2 regions of the Candidatus Accumulibacter necessarius genome follow, and region 1 is predicted to be linked to the other one. Evidence: riboswitches for the same ligand, from Rfam matches in the RefSeq annotation. Region 1 holds a riboswitch; the other holds the start of a gene.
What was found. Region 1 has a riboswitch for glycine ahead of gcvT (glycine cleavage system aminomethyltransferase GcvT). Riboswitches for the same ligand answer to the same signal wherever they lie in the genome.
Positions count from the first base shown of each region.

Region 1 (15,794 bases):
ATCCTGCATCAGGCTACCCGGTCCGGAGGACAGGTAAGCTGGATCGAGGGCGGCGCGTACGAGCGGGAAATTGGCGACCTCTTCAATCGGCGGCAGGGTCAGTTTGCGGTTGTAACCGAATCCCGCCGCCAGACCGTTAACCCGAAAGCAGGGCGGCCCGCCCAATTCCAGGTGCACGATGGCGAATATGTACAGCGAAGCCCTGCCGTCGACCGACGCATATGAGCCAAATCCGGTAATGGCGAAGTTCGCGGCCTGGATCATGGCCATGCCGTCGTACTGAACCGTTTTCTGGCCCTTGAGCGAGATCTCGCTCTTCAGGAAGCTGCCGCTGATGCTGATCGGCCCGCCCCGATAGGCCAGGTCGATGCCGTCCAGCGCCAATTCCAGATTCGCCGGTTTCGGGTCGGACGGCGGCAGGCGAACGCACAGTCCCGTCAGACCGAGATGCAGTCCGCCGACGTCAACAGCGGAATCCAGGAGCAGTCCGATCTTGCCGTCCTTCCACTCGCAGCCCACGCGCCCAAGCCGCAGCGGGCCGATCGTCTTGCCGACCACGAACCACTTGCGCATGCCATCGGCCGAGTCCACAGCAGCCGTCGGCGATCCTCCGCCAGCCGTGCTTACCGCTGATCCCGACGGCGCGGAACTCCCGGCCGTTTTCTTTGCCGGCTGGCCAACCGGGGGTACCGCGATCGTCTTGGCGCCGATTGCCCCGATGGCGATGCCGGCGACAAAACCCGAACCCCCGGAGTCAAGCAGGAGCCGGGCCTGGGCAAGCTGGCCGATCACCGCGCGGCGCATATCCGGGGTGAAACCCGAGACCTGCCCGATGCGCAAGTCACTCAGGGTCAGCCCCTTGCCGATCAGCGTTGCAACCACCCCGGAGGCGGGGACCACGATGGGCTTCTCGTGGACCATGCCCCATAACGTGGCAGGCTCATTCCCTTTCGAGACCTTGACGTAGAGGAAGCTGAGATCCGCGATGCCGAAAGACAGACCCTTGTAATCATTACCCGAGAAGCACTCGGCGTAGATGCTGCGCAGCCTGATGTCCTCAAGGCCTACCTGCGGCAATTCGCCCAGACTCGGCAGCACTTGCTTGACCACATCATCGAGGGTCCTCTCCCCGAGGTTCCAGCGCCAGCCAAGCCTCCAGCCGGAACCGCCATGCTCGGCGCTCAAATCGACGGGTTCCCCCGCCAGTCTCGCATCGAGAACGAGCGCGAACTGCGTCGACTCGGACGCTCGCTGGATCGCCTCAAGCAAGCGCTCCTTGCGCTCTTTATTCATGTGGTGACGCCTTCCGGATGGATGCGGTCAAGCAGAGGGCCACGCTCCCGAGTCACGCCCGGCGAACGCAGCGACCACCTCTTCCCCCCGCGGATCGCGAACCAGTGCGAACGGCGTCGATTCGGCTGCGACATGTTGGCGACGATCCTGATGGTCATGGCCCGCGTCTCAGCTCGAAGAATGGTCTCGCAAGTACTGCTCCAGCAGTCGTCGGGAACCCGCGCGGCAGCGAAGCGCCCGCACACTGGCAAGGTCCGTCACGGCAAACAGATCCTCGATTCCCTCCAGCCCGGGTACCTTGCCCATCCACTGCCCATCGCCCTGCGCCTTGAACAACACGACAAGGGAAGCGTTCTCCGCCTGTTCGGGCACCACGGATGTCCCGCCTGTTGCCGGTAGCGCCTTGGCGGGAGGGAAGAGAACCTGATAGAAGAGATCCGGGTTTTCTTCAATGAGAGGTCTCAACCACTCGGGCACGGACATGCCATTCGCTTCGAGCAACACCGCCAACGGTTCTGCCATGTCGTACGCCTCCTGAACACGCGCGACGAGGTGCGGAATGGCCGGCGCGGCTGCGCAGGGAGCCGCGTCCGAACCAGGTGCCCGCGTTCATCCACTCGCCGCCTGCAACTCCCTCCCGCCTGAACTGCACTCGCGCATCGGGCCCGTGGTCCCAGCCACAAACCATCCGTTGGCCGGGTAGCCCGCGACGCTTCGGCTCCTACGCCGCCGTGGCGCGGATAACCCCAAACGCAGCTGGCCGGAGCCGGATCCTGGAGTGGGCCGTCGAAACGGCAGCCGGGGAAATCATGGCCACCGCGACAGCCTCACTCTTCGCCAAGCAGCGCTGCGTACTCCTCGAGAATTTTCTTCGAAGAGTCGCGACATCTGAGCACCCGCAAACTCGCACCGGTGATGTCAAACAAATTGCCGAGATCCGCATCCCCCGTCAAAGCGCCAATCAAGCCGTCTTCAAAATTGAGCCCGAACATCATCAGCAGAGCGCCGTCGTCAACCTTGATCGTCGCTACCTTGGCTTCCCTGTCGGCGTCGGCTTTGTGCTCCTCAAGCCAAGCTGCTTTCTCCGTGTCAGTTAACGCTCGTTCGTTTTTCGAAAAGTAGAAAGCGTCGCAGGAGATCGACGTTGTGTTTAGAAACTTCGCTATGTCGGGGCTCTCCGGTAGGGACACGCTCTTGCTGTTCAAGTAAGCCACCAGATGTTCTCCCTTTATGGTGACCGGCTTTGTTATATAGACCGGTTGTCCTTTGGTGATATTGGTTGCGTCGGGAATCATGAGATAAGACTCTTTGCCGTCCGCCTTCACTGCCACCGCCACGCCAAAGTGTGTCTTGCCGTCGAAAAGAGTCGCCGGGCAAAGCGTTCCTCCGGACAGTACGGGTAGATTTGTGCCGCTTTCGTTTGCCATACGTGGTTCCTCCATGGAAAGGTCAAAAGTGCCAACAAGCAGGATCGTATTCCTGACATCTGCACCCCCAGGGCCAGCCACGCAGCGCATTTTGCACGCCAGGAATTGTCAAAGGGCGGATGACCGCGAGCTCGGTGCTTTCGGCCTTGCCGCGCGGGTTACAGGGTTGGTACAAGGGCGCCCAGGATTCTCCTCTAGCGAGATGATTGGGTGAGTTCCAGGTTCCTCAGTTCTTCTCGTACAACGCCTGGCCCTTGACGGACAAGGCGGGACCGGAGACCGACACCGGGGGCGACTGGTTTGCCAAGCCATAGACCCCCATTCTGAACGACATCACTGGACTCCCTTCCCAGGTGGATGAATGCTGGCGTCTGGCGTTGAGCAAAACTTAGTCTAGACGAAGCCGAACGGCCGAACCATCAGGATTTTCGATGATCCGTTGCGAAGTCTTTTCTGTGCTTCTTGCCGGTGACTTGCGCAGCCACTCGCCTGCGGAGAGCGGAATCAGCCATAAGGAGCCATCGTCATTGAGTTCACCCGTAACGCCTGGGCACGCTCGGGCTTCCCCGGCTCAGCGAGATCCGGCCAGCAGGAAATCGATCGCCTGCCGCCACCAGGCTTCGTCCAGCCGGTCGAACCAGTCGTTGTGCGCGGCGCCTGCGATCACCGACAGGCGCTTGGGTTCTACCAGCGAGTCGTAGAGTGCCCGGCCGAAACGGCTCGGGACGATTTGGTCGTCGCCGGCAACGACCACCAGCACGGGGCGTCCGATGGTCGCCAGGTGGCCGACGCTGTCGTAGCGGTCGCGCAATAGCCACTTCACCGGCAGCATCGGGTAGTGGTGGCTGGCGACGTGTTCAAGCCGGTCCCATGGCGTGATCAGCAGGAGGCCGGCGATCGCCTCGCGATGGCGCGCACTGGCTGCGGCTGCCACGCCGGCTCCGAGCGATTCGCCGATGATCAGCAGCGGCCCACCGTGGCGAGCGTGCGCCAGGGAAATCGTCTGTTCGGCGTCGGCGACCAGGCTTGGTTCGCCGAGTTCGCCGGCGCGTGGCCCATAAGCGGGATACTCGGCGAGGATCACGCGCAGACCGAGTCGGGTGAGCACTTCGGCGTAGAACTGGCGGTGACCGGCATGGCCGGCATTGCCGTGGAAAACGATCGCCGTGGCGCGTGCCGGTGACGCAAGTGGTTCGGCCGACAGGCCGCGGAAGTCGCTACTCGTTGGCCAGGGCGAAAGCCCACCCGAGACCATTTCCGCCACGCTGGCCTGGTCCGGGAAGTAGAGCAGATGATTCTGGAACATGGCGATTCCCGTCAGGGCGATCAGATAACTCAAGGCGCTGAGGACTACGATCCGCAGCGTCGCCGCAGCCGTGGCAATGCATCGCGAGCCGCCAGGGCGGCTGCGCAAGGCGGACGACGACAGTGGGCGCAGCACAGTGCTCCTATTTTCGCTTGAAATAGCGAGGGTCTTCGAACAACGAAAGGATCTCAACCTTGCCAATCTCCGGGTTGTCCGGCACGAGGTAGAGGATCGGCGTGATCAGTTCCTCGAAGATGCCGCGCAGGCTGCGGGCACCGGTCTGGTATTCAATGGCGATCTCGGCAATCTGCTCGAATACCCGCGGTCCGATGCTCAACTCCACGCCTTCTCCCCGGAAGATCTCGATGTACTGCCGGTAGATCGAGTTCTTCGGTACGCTCATGATGCTCACCAGCATCGCCTTGCTCAAGGGGTGGAGGTTGGCGATCACCGGCAGGCGGCCGGTGAACTCGGGAATCAGCCCGAATTCGAAGAGATCGGTGGGCTTTACCCGCTTGTTCAGACGGTCGAGGATGTTCTGGTTGTCGTCAGTCGAGGTGGCGATGAAGCCGAAACCATGCGTTCTCGACATGATGTTTTCGAGGCCGACAAACGCTCCGCCGCAGATGAACAGGATACTGCTGGTGTCGATGTACTGGTTGTTCTTCAGCTTGACCGGCGAACCTTCCATGATCTTCAGCAGTGCGTGTTGCACACTCTCGCCTGAAGTCGCCGCCGACGGGGCGTGCGTCGCCTTCAGTTTGTCGATTTCGTCGATGAAGATGATCCCGTGCTGCGCCTGCTCGATGTTGCCGTCGGCCTTGTCCAGCAGCCGCTGCAGTGCGGCCTCGATCTCTTCATTGACATACTTGGTCTGCGCCAGCGAAGTCGCATCGGCGGTGACGAAGGGCACCTTCAGCATTCTCGACAAGGTGTCGCAGAGCAGGGTCTTGCCGGTTCCTGACGGTCCGACGAGGAGGACGTTGCTCTTTGCCATCGCGCCCCTGTCGTTGTGAAAGGTGGCGATCTTCCGGTAATGCGAATAGACGGCAACGGCCAGGACCTTCTTGGCCTCATCCTGGCCAATGACGTACTGATCGAGATACCTGACGATCGCGCTGGGTGTGGTTTCTCTGGCTAACAAGGACTACCTCGATGGAATCGACAAACGTTGCAACAGGCTTTTGGTTCGCTTGCCAGGCTGCTTCCAGGCGGGCCGTCTGCCAGGCGCCCATGTTATGCCGAAACGGTCGCTCGTGCGGCTCGGCATGGCAGAGCCGGGTGAAGGTCCGGGGCCGGCCGCGGTCAGCTTTGCGCGCACGCTCAGGTGCATCGCTGTCCCCGGGTCAGGGCCAGGTACGACAGGGGCGCGGCTAGCGTGCAGACAGCCACGGCCAGGGCCAGCACTGCACCGCCGCCGGCCAGCGCGTGGCCGACGGCGATTCCCACCAGCGCGGCGATGGTCATCTGAACGAAGCCCATCAGGGCCGAAGCCGAGCCGGCCATTGTCGGATAAGGGGCCAGCGCCCTGGCAATGGCATTCGGCATGACCAGGCCGGTTGCCACGGTACAGAAGAACATCGGTCCAAGGATGGCGGCGATGCTGCGGACGCCCGAGAATTCGAGTGCCGCCATGCTGACTCCGGCGATGGCGCCGAGCCAGGCGCCGCGAAGGAGCAGGTAATCGCTGCCGAGACGTCTGACCAGCCGGCCGGAGGCCAGCGAGCCCAGCAGGTAGCCGGCGATGACGACGCCGAAGCACAGGCCATACACCTGCGGCGTCAGGCCGTGGCGATCCGCGAGTACGAATGACGAAGCAGAGATGAAGGCGAACAGCGCGCTGTAGGAAAAGGAGAAGCTGAGCAGGCAGCCCAGATAGTGGCGGTCGGCGAGCAAGCGGGCGAAGTTGGCGACCATCTGGCGCGGATTGCTTGCCGCTGGGTCGCGATGGACATTGCTTTCGCTTAGCATGCAGGCGACGGCGACAAGCTGCAGCGCGCCAATGAGGAGCAGCAGCACGAAATTGGACTGCCAGCCGAAGAGAACGGTCAGGAAACCACCGAGCGTCGGTCCGACCAGCGGCGCAATGGCCATTGCGCCACCCATGTAGGCAATGATCCGTGCCGATTCGCTGGCGCCCCAGAGGTCGCGGACGACCGCTCGGCCGATCACCGGCCCCGCGCAGGCGCCAAGGGCCTGCACGAAACGGGCAAGGACGAGCATCTCGATGCTTGTCGCAAGGACGCAGCCGATCGAGCCCGCACAAAAGAGCGCCAGGCCGCCGAGCATGAGCGGTCGTCGCCCGAAGCGATCGGACAGCGGACCATAGAAAATCTGCCCGCAGGCAAAGCCGGCAAGGAACACCGACAGCGTCAGCTGCACCCCGGCCGCATCGGTGGCAAAGACTCTGGCCAGCGTCGGCAGTGCCGGCAGGTAGAGATCGGTGGACAAGGGGCCGAGGGCGACCAGCGTCGTCAGCAGCGCTGCCAGCGCGAAGGACGGACGGGCGGAAGTCATCCGCTACGACGGCGGCCGATTGTTGCGGGCAGCATGTTCAGGGTTCCCCGCTCAAACGCTTCATCCAGCCTGCAGTGCCGCCAGTTCCCGCTCGTCGAAACCCGCGGCCCGGCGTGCTGCGAGGTTGAAAGGCCCGCGCAGGCGTGGCGCGCGGTACCTCTGGACCAGTTCGGCGTAACAGGCCACCGGCTCCAGACGCCGCTGGTCGCAGAGCCACCGGTACCAGCGGTTGCCGATGGCGACATGGCCGATCTCGTCACCGAGGATGGTTTCCAGGATCGCAGCGCCGCGCTCGTCGCCGACGCGGCGCAGCTTGTCGCGAATCGGCGGTGCCGCGTCGAGCCCCCGCGCCTCCAGCGTTCGCGGCACCAGGGCCAGGCGCGCGAGCAGGTCGTCGCTGGTCTTTTCGGCCATTTCCCACAGACCGTTGTGGGCCGCATAGTCGCCGTAGCTGAAACCCATCGTTTGCAGGTGTTCGCGCAGCAGTTCGAAGTGGCCGGCCTCCTCTCTGGCGACGCCGATCCAGTCACGGTAGAAGTCGTGCGGCAGGCCGTCGAATCGCCAGGTGATGTCGAGCGCCAGGTTGACCGCATTCAGCTCGATATGGGCCAGCGAGTGAATCAGCGCCGCGCGTCCCTCAAGGGTGCTGACCGGTCGCTGGGCAAGCTGCGCCGGCGGCACCAGCAGCGGCCTGGCGGTGCGGCCGGGGAGTGTTTCGGCCAGCAGGCGGCTGCGATCGGGCGGGGCGAACTGCAGATCCTCCCGGGCTGGGGCCATGGCCTGGACGGCCGTGCACTTTTCGCGTGGACCGCTGATCAGCAGGGCGTCGAGGGCGAGTTGGCGCAGGTTCAAAGGGCTCCTTGCGGCATCGTCGACTGCGGTGCAGCGATGAAACCATAGCGTCCGGGTACTTCGGATCGGCGCAGCGAGTGCAACGGCACGCGACAGCCTTGCCAGGCAAGCGCCAGTTTCGTCGCGCCGGTCACCGGCTGCTCGATGGCTGCGAGGACGCTCGCGTCGTCGGCGACCTCGCCACTCGGCAGGCGCAGGCAGTGGCGCAGAGCGGGCAGGTCGCGGTCGCAGAGCAGGGCGATGCCGTCGTTGATCTCGATCAGCAGGTTGCCCTCTTCGTCGATGGCTGCGCTGCGGAACTCGTGGACGACTTCGCCGACATGCGTTGCGATCCGGTCTGCCGCCGTCAGGCGCAGAACCCAGGGCGTGTATTCGAGTTCGACGAATACCCGTTGTGGGCCGTTCTGCACGAAGTAATTGCCGTCCTCGTCATGCGCGTACTGTCGGTTCAGGAAATCGTTCAGGCCGCCGTGGGTGACCGCCTCGCCGCGCAGGCGCCAGCGGCCACGGCGGTCCAGCGACAGCCAGCCGTAACAGGCAGGCACATTCGGCCAGCGCAGCATGGCGCTGAAGTCAGGCTGACGCATGCTTCACCGGCGGCGCCCGGGTCCGTGAGACTTGCTGCCAATGCCGCCGGGCGTCGGCTCGAGCGCCGCGTCGCCGGGCACCTTAGAGCAGTTCCTCGATATCGCCTGCAATGGCGTCCGGGGCAGTGGCCGGCGCATAGCGTTGGGTCACTTCACCCTGGCGATTGACCAGGAACTTGGTGAAATTCCACTTGATTCCTTCGCTGCCGAGCAGGCCGGGTGCCGCCCTCTTCAGATACTGGTAGAGCGGGTGCGCGCCGTCGCCGTTCACCTCGATCCGGGCAAACATCGGGAAGCTGACACCGTAGTTCTTCTGGCAGAAACTCGCGATCTCCTCGGCCTCTCCGGGTTCCTGCGCGCCGAACTGGTTGCAGGGAAAACCGAGCACCACGAGGCCACGCTCACGATAGCGCTGGTAGAGCGCTTCGAGCCCTTCGTACTGCGGTGTAAAGCCGCATTTGCTGGCCGTGTTGACGATCAGCATGACCTTGCCCGCGTAGTCGCCAAGCGACTGGCTGCCGCCTGTGAGGCGCTCGGCGGTGAACTCATGAATTGCGCTCATCCTGATGTCTCCGGAAGTGAAATCGTTGTCTGGGGAGAGGGAAGTGTAATCAGAAATCGCCCGGGGTGCGCGCCGCTCCTGGTCACACTTCCAGCTCGTCGGTCGGCACGCAGGCACAGAAGAGGTGGCGGTCGCCATAAACGTCGTCCACCCGATTGACGCTCGGCCAGAACTTGTTTTCTGCTACCCAGGGCAGCGGGAAAACGGCCTCCCGGCGACTGTACGGTCGCTGCCATTCAGCGCCGACGATATCGGCCTGGGTATGTGGCGCATGCTTCAGCGGGTTGTCATCCGTCGGCCAGTGGCCCAGCTCGATCTGACGGATCTCTTCGCGGATGCTGATCATCGCCGCGATGAAGCGGTCGAGTTCGGCTTTTCCCTCCGACTCTGTCGGCTCGACCATCATCGTGCCGGCGACCGGGAAACTGACCGTCGGCGCGTGAAAGCCGTAGTCCATCAAGCGTTTGGCGATATCGATCTCGGAGATTCCTGTCGCTGCCTTGACTGGCCGGATGTCGAGGATGCATTCGTGCGCCACGCGCCCCTGGCTGCCGGTGTAGAGCACCGGATAGTGTGGCTGCAGGCGGCTGGCGAGGTAGTTGGCGTTGAGGATGGCCACTTGGGTGGCGCGCGTCAGCCCGCTGCCGCCCATCATCGCGATGTACATCCACGAGATGGGCAGAATCGAGGCGGATCCCCAGGGCGCCGCAGCCACAGCTCCCTGGCCAGCGTGCGGGCCACTGATCGGCTGTACGCTGTGGTTGGCCATGAACGGTGCCAGATGCGCCTTGAGGCCGATCGGTCCCATGCCCGGTCCGCCACCGCCGTGCGGGATGCAGAAGGTCTTGTGCAGATTCATGTGGCTGACGTCGGCGCCGATCAGCGCCGGCGAGGTCAGGCCGACCTGGGCATTGAGGTTGGCGCCGTCCATATACACCTGGCCGCCATGCTGGTGCACGATGGCGCAGATCTCCCTGACCGATTCCTCGAAGACGCCATGCGTCGACGGGTAGGTGATCATCAGGCAGGCGAGACTGGCCGCGTTCTGCGCCGCCTTGGCCGCCAGGTCGGCAAGGTCGATGTTGCCGGCCTCGTCGCAGTCGACCACCACCACCCGCATGCCGCACATCTGCGCAGTGGCCGGGTTGGTGCCGTGTGCCGACTTCGGAATCAGGCAGACCTTGCGCTGCGTCTCACCGCGGCTGGCGTGATAACGTGCGATGGCGACCAGGCCGGCGTATTCGCCCTGTGCCCCCGAGTTCGGCTGCATGCAGATGGCGTCAAAACCGGTGATCGCCTTGAGCCAGCTTTCCAGTTCGCTGATCATCTGCAGGTAACCCTGCGCCTGATCGAGCGGCGCGAAGGGGTGAATGTCCGTGAACTCGGGCCAGGTGATCGGGATCATCTCGCTGCTGGCGTTGAGCTTCATGGTGCAGGAACCCAGCGAGATCATCGAATGGTCGAGCGCGAGGTCACGGTTCTGCAGCTTCTTGAGGTAGCGCAGCATCTGGTGTTCGGTATGGTGCGTGTTGAATACCGGATGCGTGAGGATGGCGTCCTGGCGCAGCAGAGCGGTCGGCAAGGTCGGGTCGGACAGCTGCAGTTTCTCGTCGAGCGGCGCGAGGTCGGCGGTGACGCCGGTGATCAGTTTGAGCAGAGTGGTGATGTCGGCGCGTGTGGTCTTTTCATTGACCGCGATACCGAGCACGCCGGGCGAGACCTGGCGCAGGTTGTAGCCCCCTTCAACCGCGGCCTTGTAGGCGCTCAGTGCATGGCTGCCGAGGTCGATGCGCAGGCCGTCGAAAAAGTGCCTGCTGATGACGGTGATTCCGGCGCGCCGCAGTCCCTGCGCCAGAATCGCGGCCAGGCGGTGGATGCGACCGGCGATGCTGCGCAGACCTTGCGGGCCGTGGTAGACGGCGTACATGCCGGCCATGTTGGCAAGCAGAACCTGCGACGTGCAGATGTTCGAGTTGGCCTTCTCGCGCCGGATGTGCTGTTCGCGGGTCTGCAGCGCCATACGCAGCGCCCGCTTGCCGCGGGCGTCGATCGAAACACCGATGATGCGCCCGGCCACCGACCGCTTGTGTTCGTCCCGGGTGGCAAAAAAGGCGGCGTGCGGACCCCCGAAACCGAGCGGGATGCCGAAACGCTGCGACGATCCGAGGGCGATATCGGCACCCATTTCACCCGGTGAGCGGAGCAGCACCAGAGCCATCAGGTCCGAGGCCACGGCGACGACGCCACCGCGTGACTTGACGGCAGCGATCGGCCCGCTGAGGTCGCTGACTTCGCCCTCGTCATTCGGATACTGAAACAGCGCCCCGAACACCTCCTGCTGCGCCGCCTCTTCGGGCGCACCGAAGACCAGTTCAAAGTCGAAGAAGGAGGCGCGCGTCCGCAGTACGTCGATGGTTTGCGGGAAGCACGCGGCATCAACAAAGAACCGTTGCGACTTCGCCTTGCTGACCCGGCGTGCCATGCTCATCGCTTCGGCGGCGGCTGTCGCCTCGTCGAGCAGGGAAGCGTTGGCGAGTTCGAGGCCGGTCAGGTCGATCACCATCTGCTGGTAATTGAGCAGCGCCTCGAGGCGCCCCTGTGCGAGTTCCGCCTGGTACGGCGTGTAGGCGGTGTACCAGCCCGGGTTCTCAAGCACGTTGCGCAGAACCACGGTGGGGGTCAGGGTGTCGGCGTAGCCCATGCCGATCATCGAATGCTGCACGCGGTTGCGGCGGGCAATCGCCCGCAGCGCGGCCAGCGCTTCTCCCTCCGGGCGGGGCTCGGCAAGCGCCAGTGGCGCCGCCAGCCGGATTGCCGGCGGCACGGTCTGTTCGACCAGTTGCTCGAGGCTGCTCGCGTTGATACTTGCCAGCATGGCAGCGATTTCACTGGCGCTCGGGCCGATGTGGCGGTCAAGGAAATCGTCGCGCTGTTCGAGGGCGGCGAGCGAAGGGGACGAGGGTGAGGGCGAAAGGGGGGCAGGCATGGCGTCTTCCGGTAGCGCTTCCATTCGCCTAGGCGGCGTCAACGATCTGCCGGTAGGCGGCGGCATCGAGCAGGCCATCGAGGTCGCTGGCTGCCGCCGGCTTCATCCTGAACAGCCAGGCACCATAGGCGTCCTGATTGACCAGCTCGGGGGCATCGACCGCCGCCTGGTTGACCTCGATGACGGTTCCAGCGATCGGCGCGTAGACGTCGGCGGCTGCCTTGACCGATTCAACGACAGCGGCTTCCTGCTCGGCGGCGAGTGCGCGGCCAATATCCGGCAGTTCGATGAAAACCAGGTCGCCAAGCAATTCCTGGGCATGGTCGCTGATGCCGACGGTGACGGTGCCGTCCGCTTCGGCGCGGACCCATTCGTGACTTCTGGTGTACTTGAGGTCGGCGGGGATGTTCATCTTCTCTCCTGATAAATAAGATCAAGTCTGGCCATTTAATGCCATGAAATCAAACGAGGATGTTACCGTTTCTGACGAAAGAGGGTTTGACCACCCGGGCAGCGAGCCGCTTGTCGCGAACCGCCACCTGTACCGTGTCGCCGATCGCCGCGGCGAGCGGCAGGCGGGCGAGGGCGATCGATTGCTGCATCGTCGGCGAGAAGCTGCCACTGGTGATCTCGCCGTCGCCATGGGTCGTGTGTACCGCCTGGTGCGCTCGCAGCACGCCGCGGTCGAGCAGTACCAGGCCGAGAAACCGGACTTGCTGCGGCCGGGCGAGGAGGGCGGCCTTGCCGACGAAGTCGCGCGGTGATACGAGATCGACCGTCCAGGCCAGGCCGGCGTCGAGCGGCGAAACTGTTTCGTCCATATCCTGGCCGTAGAGATTCATGCCGGCCTCAAGGCGCAGCGTGTCGCGGGCGCCCAGCCCACAAGGCCGCACACCCGCTGCAGCGAGTGCCTGCCAGAGGCCGTCGGCCCGGGCGGCGGGCAGGGTGATCTCGTAGCCATCTTCACCCGTATAGCCGGTACTGGCGATGAAGTGGTCGCCGACGACGGCGGCAAAGAAGGGCTTCAGCGCTTCACTGGCTGCCCGGCATTCGGGCAGCACCTGCCACACCTTCTGGCGAGCATGCGGTCCCTGGACAGCGATCATCGCCAGCGCCCCGGCGCCCTCGCGGCGGGGCGTGATGTCTACCGCAAGCTGCCACTCGTCGCGGCGGGCGGCCATCCAGTCCAGATCCTTCTCGGCGGTGCCGGCGTTGACCACCACCCGGTAGCTACGGTCGTCGAGGTAATACACGATCAGGTCATCGATCACCCCGCCGGCTTGGTTGAGCATGGCGCTGTACAGTGCCTTGCCGGGGACCTTCAGCCGCTCGACATTGTTGGCCAGCAGGCGACGGAGAAAAACACCGGCGTCGCGACCCGCCACATCAACGGCGCACATGTGCGAGACGTCGAACATGCCGGCGTCGCGGCGCACGGCGTGATGTTCCTCGATCTGTGAACCATAGTGCAGCGGCATCTCCCAGCCGCCGAAATCGACCATTCGGGCGCCGCTTCGGCGGTGGCAGGCATTGAGGACAGTTTTCTTCATCGTATCAATCCATAGGGAGCACTTGTTGGAGTGGATTCCAGAAACGGAAAAGGGGCGAACCCGATTAGAGTTCACCCCCCTGTCCATGTACCTGAGAGATTGTCGGGCGGCTACCCTCATTCGCAGCCGCTCTTGCCCCATCGGTGGGCGCTCCGCCAACAGCGTGCGCCGCTCTCCAGAGTTCATTGCACGAACGGTCCTTTTGCCTGAGCGTTTCCGGGTGGATTGCGCCGTCGGCGGCGACACTGTCGCCCTCTCCCATTCGCGACGCGACTATAACGCGCCGGGGGCTCGGCTCGCAAGGCAATCGTCGCTGGCGTCGGTCGTCGCGGTGCAGCGAAAGGGCATCGCCGGGCGGTGCGCAGCCCTTCAACTGTGCCTCGGGAGGCGGGATTCGGGGTCTTCAAGAGACATGCCTGGCCGCGGCGGCGGGGTCCCCCTCCGCGGCGCGGCCCCTGCCGCGGGGCTGCACTTCGCAGGGACTACAGGGGGCTAGGTGCTCCAGGGGGCAACAGAGCCTCGCTTCGCGAGAGCGAGGTGGTCGACCGGGAGCGGGTGGGCCATGTGTGGGGTGTCGGTTTTTTTTACACTTGAGTTATCTTGAACGATTCGTGAATTATTAAACACTTGGTTTCATGGAACATTCCTTTTTGGGCACGAATATTGCTACTTTTTCGCTGAGTCAGGTTTTGTTGAGGACGCACGGATGTTGCTTTCCGGGTTTCCGAAAGCCAAGACTTGTGAAGCCCATTAAAACCCTCATCAACCGGTCTGCGAAACGGACTGGTGATTGACGTGAAGGAGTTCTCAATGAATCTACTATCTAGCAAGACAAGAATCGCTTTGGCGGTGCTGGCGATGACCGCTTCGGCCGGCGCGTCGGCTAATTTCGTGGGTGTGAATATGGTGGTGACCGGCATTGCCGGTGGTAACAACAACATTCTCTGGAGCAACGTCGGGGGTGTGCTTTACCCCTCGCAAAACCCGAATAAGGCACAGGCGCAGGGCGCACTTGATGATCCAGCGCCCGGCAGTAACGTCGAGCTCGGAAAGTTCGGCTCGGGTGGCGCGATGGCGGGCACGGTCAACGGCAAGCCTATCGAGCTGAGTGGGCTTGAAATTGGTGACTGGAATACCACCGGACTTGATCGACGGTATATTCAGGCTGCGGCAGTGGCGAATCTTGGCCGATCGTTGACCGCTGGCGAATTGGCAGATGCACTCAAGGCTTTCTACCTGCCGTCACTTCCCGGTGGCTTCGCACCTTGGCAATTGGTAAGTGATCCCAACATTTCTTACGTTTACATCGACGGGCACACGGTCAATATCGGCCTGGCCGGATTCCTTGACGCGGGGCCCATTCTCGAGGAGCTGTTCAAGCCAATCAAGCTGCCTCCGAAGGAAGGATATTATCAAGCAAGCGAAGTAGTCGAAGTGACTCTGGGCGGCAGCGTCCATGACTACCTCTTCGGTTTTTCGGCCACCAATTCCGGCGTTTATGCTGTCGGTAGCGACTTCATGGAGGTCAACGGGGTTCGCATCCCTGTGCCGTTCGAGTTGCGTTCGTACTCCGGCAACTACAACGTGCAGATCCCCGAACCCGAATCGCTGGCGCTGCTGGGCATCGGTCTCGTCGGTCTGTTCCTCGGCCGTCGCCGTCGGGTCTGAGCGAGCCTGAGAGTTCACCGGCGCGCAAGCGCCGTGAAGTTCCAAGAGCAGAGCCCGCAAGGGCTCTGCTTGTGTCGAGCGTGACCAGTGTCCGGGGCGGCGCTGAAGCCTTGACTGTGAATTGCGGAGGTGGCCGTGGATTTGGCCGTTTTGTTCGGCGTGTGTCTGCTGGTATCCGGTGTGGCGATCCGAGTAGGCATTGCGCTTGCCGGCTACCTCGGAATCATGGATCACCCTGGCGGGCACAAGCAGCACCAGGCGAGTACGCCGTTTGTCGGCGGCTTTGGCTTGATGACTGTTGTCGTCAGCGCTTCTCTGTTGGCCGATACGTTTTTTGCTGATGTCACGCTTGGTCCCCTGAGCGGGATTCTTTTTGGCGCACTGGCCATCTTTCTCACCGGCCTGGTTGATGATATCTGGCGCCTTGGTTTCAAGCCCCGTTTCATCGTGCAGGCGCTGGTTGCGTTGTCGATGGTCTTCCTCGGCGGCGTCGAACTCCGCTCGCTTGGTGAGCTGTTTCCGGGCGTGGTCGTTGATCTCGGCTGGCTGGCCATTCCTCTGACCGTTTTCGCAACCATCGGCCTGATCAATGCTGTCAACATGATGGATGGCATTGATGGCCTTTCAGGCACGGGGAGTCTGGTCAGTCTGGCGCTGACCTGCATCGTCGCGTATTACGGCAACGGAAGTTCCTATGTCTTTCTCATTGTTGCCCTGATGGGTGGCGTCGCAGGCTTCCTCTATTACAATCTCCGCTATCCGGGTAACCGCCGCGCGCGGGTTTTTCTAGGCGACAACGGCAGCATGTTGCTGGGCTTCCTCTTTGCCTGGTTGTTCATTGCCATGTCGCAGGGGGAGCAGGCGGCGATGACGCCGGTTACCGCGTTGTGGTTGTTGGCTCTGCCGCTGATGGATACCGTCGGCGTCATGCTGCGCCGTCTCTGGTTTGGCGGGTCGCCGTTCCGTGCTGACCGCAACCATCTGCATCATCTCTTCGTCCGCGCCGGCTTTCGGGTAAGCGACGTCGTTCTTCTTGCGGCTGTGAT
Region 1 covers NZ_JAZKUM010000007.1:282,674-298,467, forward strand. Annotated here, with positions in the region: gene V5B44_RS19605 (DUF6603 domain-containing protein) at 1-1,293, opposite strand, end outside; gene V5B44_RS19610 (hypothetical protein) at 1,462-1,815, opposite strand; gene V5B44_RS19615 (hypothetical protein) at 2,121-2,720, opposite strand; gene V5B44_RS19620 (alpha/beta hydrolase) at 3,292-4,026, opposite strand; gene clpX (ATP-dependent Clp protease ATP-binding subunit ClpX) at 4,169-5,170, opposite strand; gene V5B44_RS19630 (multidrug effflux MFS transporter) at 5,350-6,543, opposite strand; gene V5B44_RS19635 (ferritin-like domain-containing protein) at 6,604-7,395, opposite strand; gene V5B44_RS19640 (DUF2946 family protein) at 7,392-7,982, opposite strand; gene V5B44_RS19645 (glutathione peroxidase) at 8,065-8,544, opposite strand; gene gcvP (aminomethyl-transferring glycine dehydrogenase) at 8,627-11,530, opposite strand; gene gcvH (glycine cleavage system protein GcvH) at 11,559-11,942, opposite strand; gene gcvT (glycine cleavage system aminomethyltransferase GcvT) at 11,992-13,080, opposite strand; glycine riboswitch at 13,158-13,261, opposite strand; glycine riboswitch at 13,265-13,351, opposite strand; gene V5B44_RS19665 (NF038130 family PEP-CTERM protein) at 13,891-14,748, shown strand; gene V5B44_RS19670 (MraY family glycosyltransferase) at 14,884-15,794, shown strand, end outside.

Region 2 (15,794 bases), on a different contig from region 1:
AAGACCTGTCCATCTCGTACACACCGAGCTGGAAATCATAAGTGCTGCCAAGTCCCTGCGAGATCACCGCAACAATCTCCGGAGACTTCTCCCTGCGCAGATAGCCGACAAAGATGCCGCGCACCTGGACCGACGGCAGCCCCAGCCAGCGATTGAGCTGGCGCAGACGGGTAACCAGGCGTGCGGGCCGCAGGATGACCACGAAGTACACCGCGAAAACCCCGAGAAACAGCCAGAACATCAGATACTCGGGGACACCCAGCAGGAAACCACAGACCCCGATCAAGCCAAAGAGAACTTGCATCACAGCCGCAAGGAGAACGACGTCGCTTACCCGAAACCCGGCGCGGACAAAGAGATGATGCAGATGGTTGCGGTCAGCACGGAACGGCGACCCGCCAAACCAGACACGGCGCAGCATGACGCCGACGGTATCCATCAGCGGCAGAGCCAACAACCACAACGCGGTAACCGGCGTCATCGCCGCCTGCTCCCCCTGCGACATGGCAATGAACAACCAGGCAAAGAGGAAGCCCAGCAACATGCTGCCGTTGTCGCCTAGAAAAACCCGCGCCCGGCGGTTACCCGGATAGCGGAGATTGTAATAGAGGAAGCCTGCGACGCCACCCATCAGGGCAACAATGAGAAAGACATAGGAACTTCCGTTGCCGTAATACGCGACGATGCCGGTCAGCGCCAGACTGACCAGACTCCCCGTGCCTGAAAGGCCATCGATGCCATCCATCATGTTGATAGCATTGATCAGGCCGATGGTTGCGAAAACGGTCAGAGGAATAGCCAGCCAGCCGAGATCAACGACCACGCCCGGAACCAGCTCACCAAGCGAGCGGAGTTCGACGCCGCCGAGGAAGACCATCGACAACGCAACCAGCGCCTGCACGATGAAACGGGGCTTGAAACCAAGGCGCCAGATATCATCAACCAGGCCGGTGAGGAAGATGGCCAGTGCGCCGAAAAGAATCCCGCTCAGGGGAGCAAGCGTGACATCAGCAAAAAACGTATCGGCCAACAGAGAAGCGCTGACGACAACAGTCATCAAGCCAAAGCCGCCGACAAACGGCGTACTCGCCTGGTGCTGCTTGTGCCCGCCAGGGTGATCCATGATTCCGAGATAGCCGGCAAGCGCAATACCTACTCGGATCGCCACACCGGATACCAGCAGACACACGCCGAACAAAACGGCCAAATCCACGGCCACCTCCGCAATTCACAGTCAAGGCTTCAGCGCCGCCCCGGACACTGGTCACGCTCGACACAAGCAGAGCCCTTGCGGGCTCTGCTCTTGGAACCTCACGGCGCTTGCGCGCCGGTGAACTCTCAGGCTCGCTCAGACCCGACGGCGACGGCCGAGGAACAGACCGACGAGACCGATGCCCAGCAGCGCGAGCGATTCGGGTTCGGGGATCTGCACGTTGTAGTTACCTGTATACGAGCCATCTTTAGTAAAAACAAGGGAGTTCGTCGCAGAAAACCCGAACAGGTACTCATGGGCATTACCCAAGGTGACCTCAACGACCTCGCTCACTTGCGCCCCTTTGGGAAACACCAAGCCGGGAAACAATTGCCCCAGGGCCTGCGACGCGTCGAAGAAACCTGCCAGGCCGATATTGACCGTGTGACCGTCAATGTAGACATACGAAATATTGGGGTCACTGACGAAGTTCCAGGGCTTGAGGCCGAGCGGATTGGTGACAGGCGTACCCACAGGAACAGTCAGGAAGCTGTTTACTGCAAAATCCAACTGCTGTTGAGTCAAGGGCTGGTTAATCGAAGCCGCCGCACCGCCGACGTAGCGATAAGCCAGAGCATTGTTGTTACCGGTCCAGTCATCGCTGTCCAGGCCGCTCAGTGTGATGTTCTTGCCACCGACCGTACCGGTCATCACCGCGACTGGCTTCGCGCCGTACTTCCCGAGTTCCACGTTGCCGCCGGGCTTCGTGGCGTCACCGTTACCATCGTTGAGGGCCGCTTGGGCATTCGCGAGGTCAGATACCCCGAGGCTGAGTAGCCCCACGCCTGTAGCGTCAGCGTTATAAACGGCAAACGTATTGCTGATTCCGGTGACCTGCATACCAATCGGCGCGGCCGACGCGCCGGCCGAAGCAGCCATTGCCAACACCGCCAAAGCGATTCTTGTCTTGCTAGATAGTAGATTCATTGAGAACTCCTTCACGTCAATCACCAGTCCGTTTCGCAGACCGGTTGATGAGGGTTTTAATGGGCTTCACAAGTCTTGGCTTTCGGAAACCCGGAAAGCAACATCCGTGCGTCCTCAACAAAACCTGACTCAGTGAAAAAGTAGCAATATTCGTGCCCAAAAAGGAATGTTCCATGAAACCAAGTGTTTAATAATTCACGAATCGTTCAAGATAACTCAAGTGTAAAAAAAACCGACACCGCACCCCTGGCCCACGCGATCGAGGGCGACCGCCTCGCACTCGCAAGACGAGGCTCTGATGCCTCCCTGCGGCAGGTGGACCCCTCAAGCCCCTGAGGGTTGCAGCACCCGCGGCAGGAACCTCGCCGCTGAGGCAGCGCCCCGGCCCGGCAGCCACGCGTATCCCTTGAAGCACCCGAGCCCGGCTCCCCGGGGCAACAATTGAACCTTCAGACACCGCCCGGCGACCGCCCCTCGCTGCGCTGTAGCGACGCACCCCAGCGACGATTGCCTTGCGAGCCGGGCTCGCGTCGCGTTATAGTCGCACCGCGAATGGGAGAGGGCGACAGTGTCGCCGCCGACGGCGCAATCCACCCGGAAACGCTCAGGCAAAAGGACCGTTCGTGCAATGAACTCTGGAGAGCGGCGCACGCTATTGGCGAAGCGCCCACCGATGGGGCAAGAGCGGCTGCGAATGAGGGTAGCCGCCCGACAATCTCTCAGGTACATGGACAGGGGGGTGAACTCGTTTCGGGTTCGCCCCTTTTCTGTTTCTTGAATCCACTCGAACAAGTGCTCCTTATGGATTGATACGATGAAGAAAACTGTCCTCAATGCCTGCCACCGCCGAAGCGGCGCCCGAATGGTCGATTTCGGCGGCTGGGAGATGCCGCTGCACTATGGTTCACAGATCGAGGAACATCACGCCGTGCGCCGCGACGCCGGCATGTTCGACGTCTCGCACATGTGCGCCGTTGATGTGGCGGGTCGCGACGCCGGTGTTTTTCTCCGTCGCCTGCTGGCCAACAATGTCGAGCGGCTGAAGGTCCCCGGCAAGGCACTGTACAGCGCCATGCTCAACCAAGCCGGCGGGGTGATCGATGACCTGATCGTGTATTACCTCGACGACCGTAGCTACCGGGTGGTGGTCAACGCCGGCACCGCCGAGAAGGATCTGGACTGGATGGCCGCCCGCCGCGACGAGTGGCAGCTTGCGGTAGACATCACGCCCCGCCGCGAGGGCGCCGGGGCGCTGGCGATGATCGCTGTCCAGGGACCGCATGCTCGCCAGAAGGTGTGGCAGGTGCTGCCCGAATGCCGGGCAGCCAGTGAAGCGCTGAAGCCCTTCTTTGCCGCCGTCGTCGGCGACCACTTCATCGCCAGTACCGGCTATACGGGTGAAGATGGCTACGAGATCACCCTGCCCGCCGCCCGGGCCGACGGCCTCTGGCAGGCACTCGCTGCAGCGGGTGTGCGGCCTTGTGGGCTGGGCGCCCGCGACACGCTGCGCCTTGAGGCCGGCATGAATCTCTACGGCCAGGATATGGACGAAACAGTTTCGCCGCTCGACGCCGGCCTGGCCTGGACGGTCGATCTCGTATCACCGCGCGACTTCGTCGGCAAGGCCGCCCTCCTCGCCCGGCCGCAGCAAGTCCAGTTTCTCGGCCTGGTGCTGCTCGACCGCGGCGTGCTGCGAGCCCACCAACCGGTACACACCACCCATGGCAACGGTGAGATCACCAGTGGCAGCTTCTCCCCGACGATGCAACAATCGATCGCCCTCGCCCGCCTGCCACTCGCCGTGACGATAGGCGACACGGTCCAGGTGTCGATTCGCGACAAACGGCTCGCTGCCCGGGTGGTCAAACCCGCTTTCGTCAGAAACGGCAACATCCTCGTTTGATTTCATGGCATTAAATGGCCAGACTTGGTCTTATTTATCAGGAGAGAAGATGAACATCCCCGCCGACCTCAAGTACACCAGGAGTCACGAATGGGTCCGCGCGAAGCGGACGGCACTGTCACCATCGGCATCAGCGATCATGCCCAGGAGCTGCTTGGCGACCTGGTTTTCATCGAATTGCCGGAGGTCGGCCGCGAACTCGCCGCCGAGCAGGAAGCCGCCGTCGTTGAATCGGTCAAGGCGGCTGCCGACGTCTACGCGCCGCTGACGGGAACCGTCATCGAGCTCAACCAGGCGGCGGTCGACGCCCCCGAACTGGTCAATCAGGACGCCTATGCTGCCTGGCTGTTCAGGATGAAGCCCGCCGCAGCCAGCGACCTGGATGGCCTGCTCGATGCCGCCGCCTACCAGCAAATCGTTGACGCCGCCTAGGCCAGTGGAAGCGCTACCGGAAGACGCCATGCCTGCCCCCCTTTCGTCCCCTCCCTCATTGCCGTCGCTCGCCACCCTCGAACAGCGCGACGATTTCCTTGACCGTCACATCGGCCCCGACGCCAGTGAAATCACTGCCATGCTGGCAAGCATCGGCGCGAGCAGCCTCGAGCAACTCGTCGAACAGACCGTGCCGGCGGCGATTCGGCTGGCGGCGCCACTGGCGCTCGCCGAGCCCCGCCCGGAAGGAGAAGCGCTGGCAGCGCTGCGGGCGATTGCCCGCCGCAACCGCGTGCAGCACTCGATGATCGGCATGGGCTACGCTGACACGCTGACCCCGGCGTGGTACTGCGCAACGTGCTTGAGAACCCCGGCTGGTACACCGCCTACACGCCGTACCAGGCAGAACTCGCGCAGGGGCGCCTCGAGGCGCTGCTCAACTACCAGCAGATGGTGATCGACCTGACCGGCCTCGAACTGGCCAACGCCTCGCTGCTCGACGAGGCGACCGCCGCCGCCGAAGCGATGAGCATGGCACGCCGGGTCAGCAAGGTCGAAGTCGAACGGTTCTTCGTTGACGCCGGCCTGCTTCCCGCAAACCATCGACGTGCTCAGACGCGCGCCGCCTTCTTCGGCTTTGAACTGGTCTTTGGCACGCCGGACGAGGCGGCGCAGCAGGAGGTCTTCGGCGCGCTGTTTCAGTATCCGAACGACGACGGCGAAGTCAGCGACCTCAGCGGACCGATCGCTGCCGTCAAATCACGCGGCGGCGTCGTCGCCGTCGCCTCGGATCTGATGGCGCTGGTGCTGCTCCGCTCGCCGGGCGAAATGGGCGCCGATATCGCCCTCGGATCGTCGCAGCGTTTTGGCATCCCGCTCGGTTTCGGGGGTCCGCACGCCGCCTTTTTTGCCACCCGGGACGAGCACAAGCGTCGGTCGCCGGCCGCATCATCGGCGTCTCGATCGACGCCCGCGGCAAGCGGGCGCTGCGCATGGCGCTGCAGACCCGCGAACAGCACATCCGGCGCGAAAAGGCCAACTCGAACATCTGCACCGTCGCAGGTTCTGCTCGCCAACATGGCCGGCATGTATGCCGTCTATCACGGCCCGCAGGGCCTGCGCAGCATCGCCGGCCGCATCCACCGCCTGGCCGCGATTCTCGCCGAAGGCTGCGGCGTGCCGGAATCACCGTCCTCACCAGGCACTTCTTCGACACCCTGCGCGTCGACCTCGGCAGCCGATGCGCTGAGCGCCTACCAGGCCGCGGTCGACGCTGGCTACAACCTGCGCCAGGTATCGCCCGGCGTACTCGGCATCGCGGTCAACGAGAAGACCACACGCGCCGACATCACCCTCTGATCAAGCTGATCACCGGCGTCACCGCCGACCTCACGCCGCTCGACGAGCAACTGCAGCAGGCCGACCCGACCTTGCCGGCAGCCTGCTGCGCCAGGACGCCATCCTCACGCATCCGGTATTCAACACGCACCATACCGAACACGCAGATGCTGCGCTACCTCAAGAAGCTGCAGAACCGCGATCTGGCGCTCGATCACTCGATGATCTCGCTCGGTTCCTGCACCATGAAGCTCAACGCCAGCAGCGAGATGATCCCGATCACCTGGCCGGAATTCACCGACATCCACCCCTTCGCCCCGCTCGACCAGGCGCAGGGTTACCTGCAGATGATCGGCGAGCTGGAAAGCCTGGCTCAAGGCGATCACCGGTTTCGACGCCATCTGCATGCAGCCGAACTCGGGGGCACAGGGCGAATACGCCGGCCTGGTCGCCATCGCACGTTATCACGCCAGCCGCGGCGAAACGCAGCGCAAGGTCTGCCTGATCCCGAAGTCGGCGCACGGCACCAACCCGCCACCGCGCAGATGTGCGGCATGCGGGTGGTGGTGGTCGATTGCGACGATGCCGGCAACATCGACCTTGCCGACCTGCGGCCAAGGCGGCGCAGAACGCGGCCAACCTCGCCTGCCTGATGATCACCTACCCGTCGACGCACGGCGTCTTCGAGGAATCGGTCAAGGATATCTGCGCCATCGTGCACCAGCATGGCGGCCAGGTGTACATGGACGGCGCCAACCTCAACGCGCAGGTCGGCCTGACCTCGCCGGCACTGATCGGCGCCGACGTCAGCCACATGAATCTGCACAAGACCTTCTGCATCCCGCACGGCGGCGGCGGTCCGGGCATGGGACCGATCGGTCTCAAGGCGCATCTGGCGCCGTTCATGGCCAACCACAGCGTACAGCCGATCAGCGGCCCGCACGCTGGCCAGGGCGCGGTCGCCGCGGCGCCCTGGGGATCGGCTTCGATCCTGCCGATCTCGTGGATGTATATCGCCATGATGGGCGGCAGCGGGCTGACGCGCGCCACCGAAGTGGCCATCCTCAACGCCAACTACATCGCCAGCCGCCTGCAGCCACACTACCCGGTGCTGTACACCGGCAGCAACGGCCGCGTGGCGCACGAATGCATCCTCGACATCCGCCCGCTCAAGGCAGCGACCGGAATCTCCGAGATCGACATCGCCAAGCGCTTGATGGACTATGGCTTTCACGCGCCGACGGTCAGCTTCCCGGTCGCCGGAACGATGATGGTCGAGCCGACCGAGTCGGAATCGAAAAGCCGAACTCGACCGCTTCATCGCCGCGATGATCAGCATCCGCGAAGAGATCCGCCAGATCGAAGCTGGGCCACTGGCCGCCGACGACAACCCGCTGAAGCATGCGCCGCATACCCAGGCCGACCTCGTCGACGCGACTGGAGCGACCGTACAGCCGCCAGGAAGCCGTTTTCCCGCTGCCCTGGGTGGCCGAGAACAAGTTCTGGCCGAGCGTCAATCGGGTCGACGACGTCTATGGCGACCGCCACCTGTTCTGTGCCTGCGTGCCGATCGACGAGTACTGCGAAGAGTCGAGCGGCATCGACGCTGCGCGCCGCGTCGCGAGCCGGCGCTGGCGCATCCCGGGCGATTTGTGATTACACTTCGTCTCCCCAGACAACGATTCCTGGAGACATGAACATGAGCGCACCGATCCACGAGTTCACCGCCGAACGCCTCACCGGCGGCAGCCAGTCGCTGGGCGACTACGCGGGCAAGGTCCTGCTGATCGTCAACACCGCCAGCAATGCGGCTTCACGCCGCAGTACGAAGGGCTCGAAGCGCTCTACCAGCGCTATCGCGAGCGCGGCCTGGTGGTGCTCGGTTTTCCCTGCAACCAGTTCGGCGCGCAGGAACCCGGAGAGGCCGAGGAGATCGCCAGCTTCTGCCAGAAGAACTACGGCGTCAGCTTCCCGATGTTTGCCAAGGATCGAGGTCAACGGCGACGACGCGCACCCGCTCTACCAGTATCTGAAGAAAGCGGCACCCGGCCTGCTCGGCAGCGAGGGAATCAAGTGGAACTTCACCAAGTTTCTGGTCAATCGCGAGGGGGAAGTGAGAACGCTATGCGCCGGCCACCCGCCGGAGCCATCGCAGACGACATCGAGGAACTGCTCTGAGGTGCCTGCCGCCGCGGCTGCTCGCCGACGACCGGCGGAGGCTGGCAGCAAGGTTCACCACCCGGGCCCGCCGAGTGAAGCATGCCGCGCCTGACTTCAGCGCCATGCTGCGCTGGCCGAACGTGCCTGCCTGCTACGGCTGGCTGTCGCTCGACCGGCGCGGGCCGCTGGCGCCTGCGCGGCGAAGCGGTCACCCACGCCGGCCTGAACGATTTCCTGAACCGCCAGTACGCGCATGACCAGGACGGCAACTACTTCGTGCAGAACGGCCCGCAACGGGTGTTCGTCGAACTCGAGTACACGCCGTGGGTCCTGCGCCTGACGGCGGAAGACCGCCTCGAAACGCATGTCGGCGAAGTCGTCGACGAAATTCGCGGCGCCGGCATCGACGACGAAGGCAATCTCCTGATCGAGATCCCGACGGGATCGCCCTGCTCTGCGACCGCGACCTGCCCGCCCTGCGCCGCTGCCTGCGCCTGCCGAACGGCGAGGTCGCCGACGACGCGAGCCTCCTCGCCAGCCATCGAGCAGCCGGTGACCCGGCGCCAGCACGCTGCTGACGCTCCACTGGCAGGGCCAGCGGCTGCCGGTGCGCTCGCTGCACCGATCGGAAGTACCCGGACGCTATGGCTTCGTCGCCTCACCGCAGGCGACGATGCCGCGGGAGCACCTTTGAACCTGCGCCAACTCGCCCTCGACGCCTTGCTGCTCAGGAGCCCGGGAGCAAAGTGCGCGGCCGTCCATGGCCATCGCGCCGCCCGCGAGCGATCATGCAATCGCCGCCCGATCCAGCCGCCTGGCCAGCGAAACGCTTCCCGGCCGCAGTGCCCGGCCCCTGCTGGTGCCGCCGGCGCAGCTCGCGCAAGCGACCGGTCAGCACCCTTGAGGGACGCGCGGCGCTGATTCATTCGCTGGCCCATATCGAGCTGAACGCGGTCAATCTGGCGCTCGACATCGTCTGGCGCTTCGACGGCCTGCCGCCGACTTCTACCGTGACTGGATCGGCGTCGCCAGGGAGGAGGCGGCCACTTCGAACTGCTGCGCGAACATCTGCAAACGATGGGCTTCAGCTACGGCGACTTCCCGGCCCACGACGGCCTCTGGGAAATGGCCGAGAAAGGACCAGCGACGACCTCCTGGCGCGCCTGGCGCTGGTGCCGCGAACGCTCGAGGCGCGCGGCCTCGACGCGGCGCCGCCGATTCGCGACAAGCTGCGGCGCGTCGGCGACGAGCGCGGTGCGGCGATCCTGGAAATCATCCTCGCGACGAGATCGGCCACGTCGCCATCGGCAACCGCTGGTACCGCTGGCTCTGCGACCAACGCGGCCTGGATCCGGTGGCCTGCTACGCCGAGCTCGCCAGAGCTATCGCGCGCCCGCGCCTGCGCGGGCCTTTCAACCTCGAGCGCGCCGCGCCGCGGGCTTCGACGAGCAGGAACTGGCGGCACTGCAGGCTGGCTGAAGCGGAGCGGGGAACCAGAACATGCTGCCCGGGCCGCCGTCGTAGCGGATGACTTCCGCCCGTCCGTCCTTCGCGCTGGCAGCGCTGCTGACGACGCTGGTCGCCCTCGGCCCCTTGTCCACCGATCTCTACCTGCCGGCACTGCCGACGCTGGCCAGAGTCTTTGCCACCGATGCGGCCGGGTGCAGCTGACGCTGTCGGTGTTCCTTGCCGGCTTTGCCTGCGGACAGATTTTCTATGGTCCGCTGTCCGATCGCTTCGGGCGACGACCTCTCATGCTCGGCGGCCTGGCGCTCTTTTGTGCGGGCTCGATCGGCTGCGTCCTTGCGACAAGCATCGAGATGCTCGTCCTTGCCCGTTTCGTGCAGGCCCTTGGCGCCTGCGCGGGGCCGGTGATCGGCCGAGCGGTCGTCCGCGACCTCTGGGGCGCCAGCGAATCGGCACGGATCATTGCCTACATGGGTGGCGCAATGGCCATTGCGCCGCTGGTCGGACCAACGCTCGGTGGTTTCCTGACCGTTCTCTTCGGCTGGCAGTCCAATTTCCTGCTGCTGCTCCTCATTGGCGCATTGCAGCTTGTCGCCGTCGCCTGCATGCTGAGCGAAAGCAATGTCCATCGTGACCCAGCGGCAAGCAATCCGCGCCAGATGGTCGCCAACTTCGCCCGCTTGCTCGCCGACCGCCACTATCTGGCTGCCTGCTCAGCTTCTCCTTTTCCTACAGCGCGCTGTTCGCCTTCATCTCGGCTTCGTCATTCGTGCTCGCGGATCGCCACGGGCTGACGCCACAGGTGTATGGACTGTGCTTCGGCGTCGTCATCGCCGGCTACCTGCTGGGCTCGCTGGCCTCCGGCCGGCTGGTCAGACGCCTCGGCAGCGATTACCTGCTCCTTCGCGGCGCCTGGCTCGGCGCCATCGCCGGAGTCAGCATGGCGGCACTCGAATTCTCGGGCGTCCGCAGCATCGCCGCCATCCTTGGACCGATGTTCTTCTGTACCGTGGCAACCGGCCTGGTCATGCCGAATGCCATTGCCAGGGCGCTGGCCCCTTATCCGACAATGGCTGGCGCGGCTTCGGCCCTGATGGGCTGCGTTCAGATGACCATCGCCGCGCTGGTGGGAATCGCCGTAGGCCACGCGCTGGCCGGCGGCGGTGCAGTGCTGGCCATGGCCGTGGCCGTCTGCACGCTAGCCGCGCCCCTGTCGTACCTGGCCCTGACCCGGGGACAGAGATGCACCTGAGCGTGCGCGCAAAGCTGACCACGGCCGGCCCCGGACCTTCACCCGGCCCGGCCCGGCCATGCCGAGCCGCACGAGCGACCGTTTCGGCATAACATGGGCGCCTGGCAGACGGCCCGCCTGGAAGCAGCCTGGCAAGCGAACCAAAAGCCTGTTGCAACGTTTGTCGATTCCACGGGGTACGCCTTGTTAGCCAGAGAAACCACACCCAGCGCGATCGTCAGGTATCTCGATCAGTACGTCATTGGCCAGGATGAGGCCAAGAAGGTCCTGGCCGTTGCCGTCTATTCGCATTACCGGAAGATCGCCACCTTTCACAACGACAGGGGCGCGATGGCAAAGAGCAACGTCCTCCTCGTCGGACCGTCAGGAACCGGCAAGACCCTGCTCTGCGACACCTTGTCGAGAATGCTCAAGGTGCCCTTCGTCACCGCCGATGCGACTTCGCTGGCGCAGACCAAGTATGTCAATGAAGAGATCGAGGCCGCACTGCAGCGGCTGCTGGACAAGGCCGACGGCAACATCGAGCAGGCGCAGCACGGGATCATCTTCATCGACGAAATCGACAAACTGAAGGCGACGCACGCCCCGTCGGCGGCGACTTCAGGCGAGAGTGTGCAACACGCACTGCTGAAGATCATGGAAGGTTCGCCGGTCAAGCTGAAGAACAACCAGTACATCGACACCAGCACTATCCTGTTCATCTGCGGCGGAGCGTTTGTCGGCCTCGAAAACATCATGTCGAGAACGCATGGTTTCGGCTTCATCGCCACCTCGACTGATGACAACCAGAACATCCTCGACCGTCTGAACAAGCGGGTAAAGCCCACCGACCTCTTCGAATTCGGGCTGATTCCCGAGTTCACCGGCCGCCTGCCGGTGATCGCCAACCTCCACCCCTTGAGCAAGGCGATGCTGGTGAGCATCATGAGCGTACCGAAGAACTCGATCTACCGGCAGTACATCGAAATCTTCCGGGGAGAAGGCGTGGAGTTGAGCATCGGACCGCGGGTGTTCGAGCAGATTGCCGAGATCGCCATTGAATACCAGACCGGTGCCCGCAGCCTGCGCGGCATCTTCGAGGAACTGATCACGCCGATCCTCTACCTCGTGCCGGACAACCCGGAAATTGGCAAGGTTGAGATCCTTTCGCTGTTCGAAGACCCTCGCTATTTCAAGCGAAAATAGGAGCACTGTGCTGCGCCCACTGTCGTCGTCCACCCTGCGCAGCCGCCCTGGCGGCTCGCGATTCATTGCCACGGCTGCGGCGACGCGGCGGATCGTAGTCCTCAGCGCCTTGAGTTATCTGATCGCCCTGACGGGAATCGCCATGTTCCAGAATCATCTGCTCTACTTCCCGGACCAGGCCAGCGTGGCGGAAATGGTCTCGGGTGGGCTTTCGCCCTGGCCAACGGGTAGCGACTTCCGCGGCCTGTCGGCCGAACCACTTGCGTCACCGGCACGCGCCACGGCGATCGTTTTCCACGGCAACGCCGGCCACGCCGGCCACCGCCAGTTCTACGCCGACGTCCTCACCCGCCTCGGTCTGCGCGTGATCCTCGCCGAGTATCCCGCTTATGGGCCACGCGCCGGCGAACTCGGCGAGCCAAGCCTGGTCGCCGACGCCGAACAGACGATTGCCCTGGCGCACGCTCGCCACGGCGGGCCGCTGCTGATCATCGGCGAATCGCTCGGAGCCGGCGTGGCAGCCGCAGCCAGTGCGCGCCATCGCGAGGCGATCGCCGGCCTCCTGCTGATCACGCCATGGGACCGGCTTGAACACGTCGCCAGCCACCACTACCCGATGCTGCCGGTGAAGTGGCTATTGCGCGACCGCTACGACAGCGTCGGCCACCTGGCGACCATCGGACGCCCCGTGCTGGTGGTCGTTGCCGGCGACGACCAAATCGTCCCGAGCCGTTTCGGCCGGGCACTCTACGACTCGCTGGCAGAACCCAAGCGCCTGTCGGTGATCGCAGGCGCCGGGCACAACGACTGGTTCGACCGGCTGGACGAAGCCTGGTGGCGGCAGGCGATCGATTTCCTGCTGGCCGGATCTCGCTGAGCCGGGGAAGCCCGAGCGTGCCCAGGCGTTACGGGTGAACTCAATGACGATGGTTCCTCATGGCTGATTCCGCTCTCCGCAGATGGGTGACGGCCCAAGTCATCGGCAAGAAGCGCACAAAAGACTTCGCAATGGATCATCGAAAATCCTGATGGTTCGGCCGTTCGGCTTCGTCTAGACTAGGTCTAGGTCAAGTCCAGACGCAAGCTTTCATCCACCAGGGGGGGGCCAGCCATGTCGTTCAGAAGAACCAGGGGTATCGTCACGGACTCTGATTCGTCGGATCCCCGGAAAGAAGCGGACGTGATCATGACCGCAGCGGCACTGGGGTTCGCCGCGTCATATGTAGCGAACGGCACCCCCTTGCGGTTCGATATCGATCCCAAGGATCGGGCCAAAGACCTGACAGGGTTGCAGGCGGTGGTCGGCAAGATCGAAAAAGCGGTCGTGGATTACCTGAAAAGGAACAACCTGGAGCCAGCAGGCAAGGTCAACGCCGGTCTCGCCCCCGACTACAGCAAGGGCGCAGTCATCATGGGGGTCTATGCGTTGGCGAACCAGTCGGCCCCCGTGTCGGTCTCCGATCCGGTGTTGTCCGTCAAGGGCCAGGCGTTGTACGACAGGATAAAGAACCTGGAACTCACCCAATACACGGGACGGGGTGCGTATACCGGATTTGTCGACAACAGGAACACCGAAGGGAACACCGACCCGGTCGGCCCCCGACCCACCGCGCGCTTTCTGACCCCGGACCCGGATATCGTCCCTGCTGACGACCCGACGATGGGCGGGCTACACCCGCGATGGCTCCCACTAACCGGAAGCGCCTCCTGGATATCCCGGTTGAGGAGGGGGACAACCGACTCGTATGTTCCCTGGGGAATGATTGGCGGAGATGCGGCTGGAAAAGAGCCCGACTCAAGGATGTCCAACGTCACCCGTGCGACAAACCTGGCCGACCAGATCACCGGAGAAATGAGCGCAACGGACAAAATGGTATTCAACGGCGACCCTGGCCCTGCTGATATCGCGGCCTATACGCACGGGATGATTCAGGCCATCTACAAAGGCTACTCGCTCGGCCCCAGTTGTACCCCGTACGAAATCGCAGTCGGCGCGGTCACGACCAAGATGGCCTCGTGTCTCCCGTGCACCCTGTTCATGGTTGCGCAAGGGTATCCTCCGACCTCCATCCATCTCGGTAGAGGTGAGTCCTGGGCGCCCCTGTACCAACCCTATAACCCGGGCGGCGAGGCCGAAAGCAACGAGCTCGCGGTCATCCGGGACTTGAACAATTCCTGGCGTGCCAAATGCGCAGAGTGGCTCGCCCTGGGGGTGCAGATACTCGACGACGCTCACATCGCAGACGATCACAGGGCCGCGAGAGATGCGCTGCGCAGTTACCTGGCAAACAATGGCGCGGACAAGACGGTCGCCGCGACGCTCCTACTGGATGCGGCCACGGTGCACGAAAGCGAGTCGGTCCGAATTGGCAGGACCCTGAACTAACCCTCGTTCAATTCGCTAAGAGGCGCCCACACCCAGAGCGGCAACGCGAAGAAGAAAGATAGAGGGCTTTGCATGGGTCATGAATCCGACCCTGCTGGTTGGCACTTTTGACCTTTCCATGGAGGAACCACGTATGGCAAACGAAAGCGGCACAAATCTACCCGTACTGTCCGGAGGAACGCTTTGCCCGGCGACTCTTTTCGACGGCCAGACACACTTTGGCGTGGCGGTGGCAGTAAAGGCTGACGGCAAAGAGTCTTATCTCATGATTCCCGACGCAACCAACATCACCAAGGGACAACCGGTCTATATAACGAAACCTGTGACCATAAAGGGAGAGCATCTGGCGGCCTACTTGAAGAGCAAGAACGTGTCCATGCCGGATGAAGTGAAAAACTTTCTGAACACAACGTCGATCTCCTGCGACGCCTTCTACTTCTCGAAGAACGAACGAGCGTTAACTGACACGGAGAAAGCAGCTTGGCTTGCAGATCACAGCGGCGAAAACGACAAGGACACCAAGGTAACGACGATCAAGGTCGACGACGGCGCCTTCCTGATGATGTTCGAGCTGAAGTTTAGCGAAGGCTTGATTGGCGCCTTGACGGGGGATGCGGATCTCGGCAATTTGTTTGACATAACCGGTGCGAGTTTGCGGGTGCTCAGATGTCGCGACTCTTCGAAGAAGATTCTCGAGGAGTACGCAGCGCTGCTTGGCGAAGAGTGAGGCTGTTGCGGTGACCATGATTTCCCCGGCTGCCGTTTCGACGGTCCACGCCAGGATCCGGCTCCGGGCAACTGCGCTTGCGGTTATCCGCGCCACGGGGGCGTAGGAGCCGAAGCGTCGCGGGCTACCCGGCGAACGGATGGTTTGTGGCTGGGACCGCGGGCCCGATGCGCGAGTGCAGTTCAGGCGGGAGGGAGTTGCAGGCGGCGAGTGGATGAACGCGGGCACCTGGTTCGGACGCGGCTCCCTGCGCAGCCGCGCCGGCCATTCCGCGCCTCGTCGCGCGTGTTCAGGAGGCGTACGACATGGCAGAACCGGTGGCGGTGTTGCTCGAAGCGAATGGCATGTCCGTGCCCGAGTGGTTGAGACCTCTCATTGAAGAAAACCCGGATCTCTTCTATCAAGTTCTCTTCCCTCCCGCCAAGGCGCTACAGGCAACAGGCGGGACATCCGTGGTGCCCGAACAGGCGGAGAACGGTTCCCTTGTCGTGTTGTTCAAGGCGCAGGGCGATGGGCAGTGGATTGGCAAGGTACCCGGGCTGGAGGGAATCGAGGATCTGTTTGCCGTGACGGACCTTGCCAGTGTGCGGGCGCTTCGCTGCCGTGCGGGTTCCCGACGACTGCTGGAGCAGTACTTGCGAGACCATTCTTCGAGCTGAGACGGGGGCCATGACCATCAGGATCGTCGCCAACATGTCGCAGCCGAATCGACGCCGTTCGCACTGGTTCGCGATCCGCGGGGGGAAGAGGTGGTCGCTGCCTTCG
Region 2 covers NZ_JAZKUM010000005.1:50,123-65,916, reverse strand. Annotated here, with positions in the region: gene V5B44_RS14165 (MraY family glycosyltransferase) at 1-1,213, opposite strand, end outside; gene V5B44_RS14160 (NF038130 family PEP-CTERM protein) at 1,349-2,179, opposite strand; glycine riboswitch at 2,723-2,809, shown strand; glycine riboswitch at 2,813-2,916, shown strand; gene gcvT (glycine cleavage system aminomethyltransferase GcvT) at 2,994-4,082, shown strand; partial or broken gene gcvH (glycine cleavage system protein GcvH) at 4,132-4,514, shown strand; partial or broken gene gcvP (aminomethyl-transferring glycine dehydrogenase) at 4,543-7,433, shown strand; partial or broken gene V5B44_RS14125 (glutathione peroxidase) at 7,552-8,030, shown strand; partial or broken gene V5B44_RS14120 (DUF2946 family protein) at 8,135-8,453, shown strand; partial or broken gene V5B44_RS14115 (ferritin-like domain-containing protein) at 8,703-9,491, shown strand; gene V5B44_RS14110 (hypothetical protein) at 9,540-9,683, shown strand; gene V5B44_RS14105 (MFS transporter) at 9,674-10,273, shown strand; gene V5B44_RS14100 (hypothetical protein) at 10,249-10,731, shown strand; gene clpX (ATP-dependent Clp protease ATP-binding subunit ClpX) at 10,915-11,916, shown strand; gene V5B44_RS14090 (alpha/beta hydrolase) at 12,059-12,793, shown strand; gene V5B44_RS14085 (hypothetical protein) at 13,097-14,302, shown strand; gene V5B44_RS14080 (hypothetical protein) at 14,382-15,029, shown strand; gene V5B44_RS14075 (hypothetical protein) at 15,335-15,688, shown strand.
Region 2: it holds a riboswitch for glycine, as region 1 does, so the genes downstream of both, gcvT (glycine cleavage system aminomethyltransferase GcvT) here and gcvT (glycine cleavage system aminomethyltransferase GcvT) in region 1, are expected to answer to the same signal.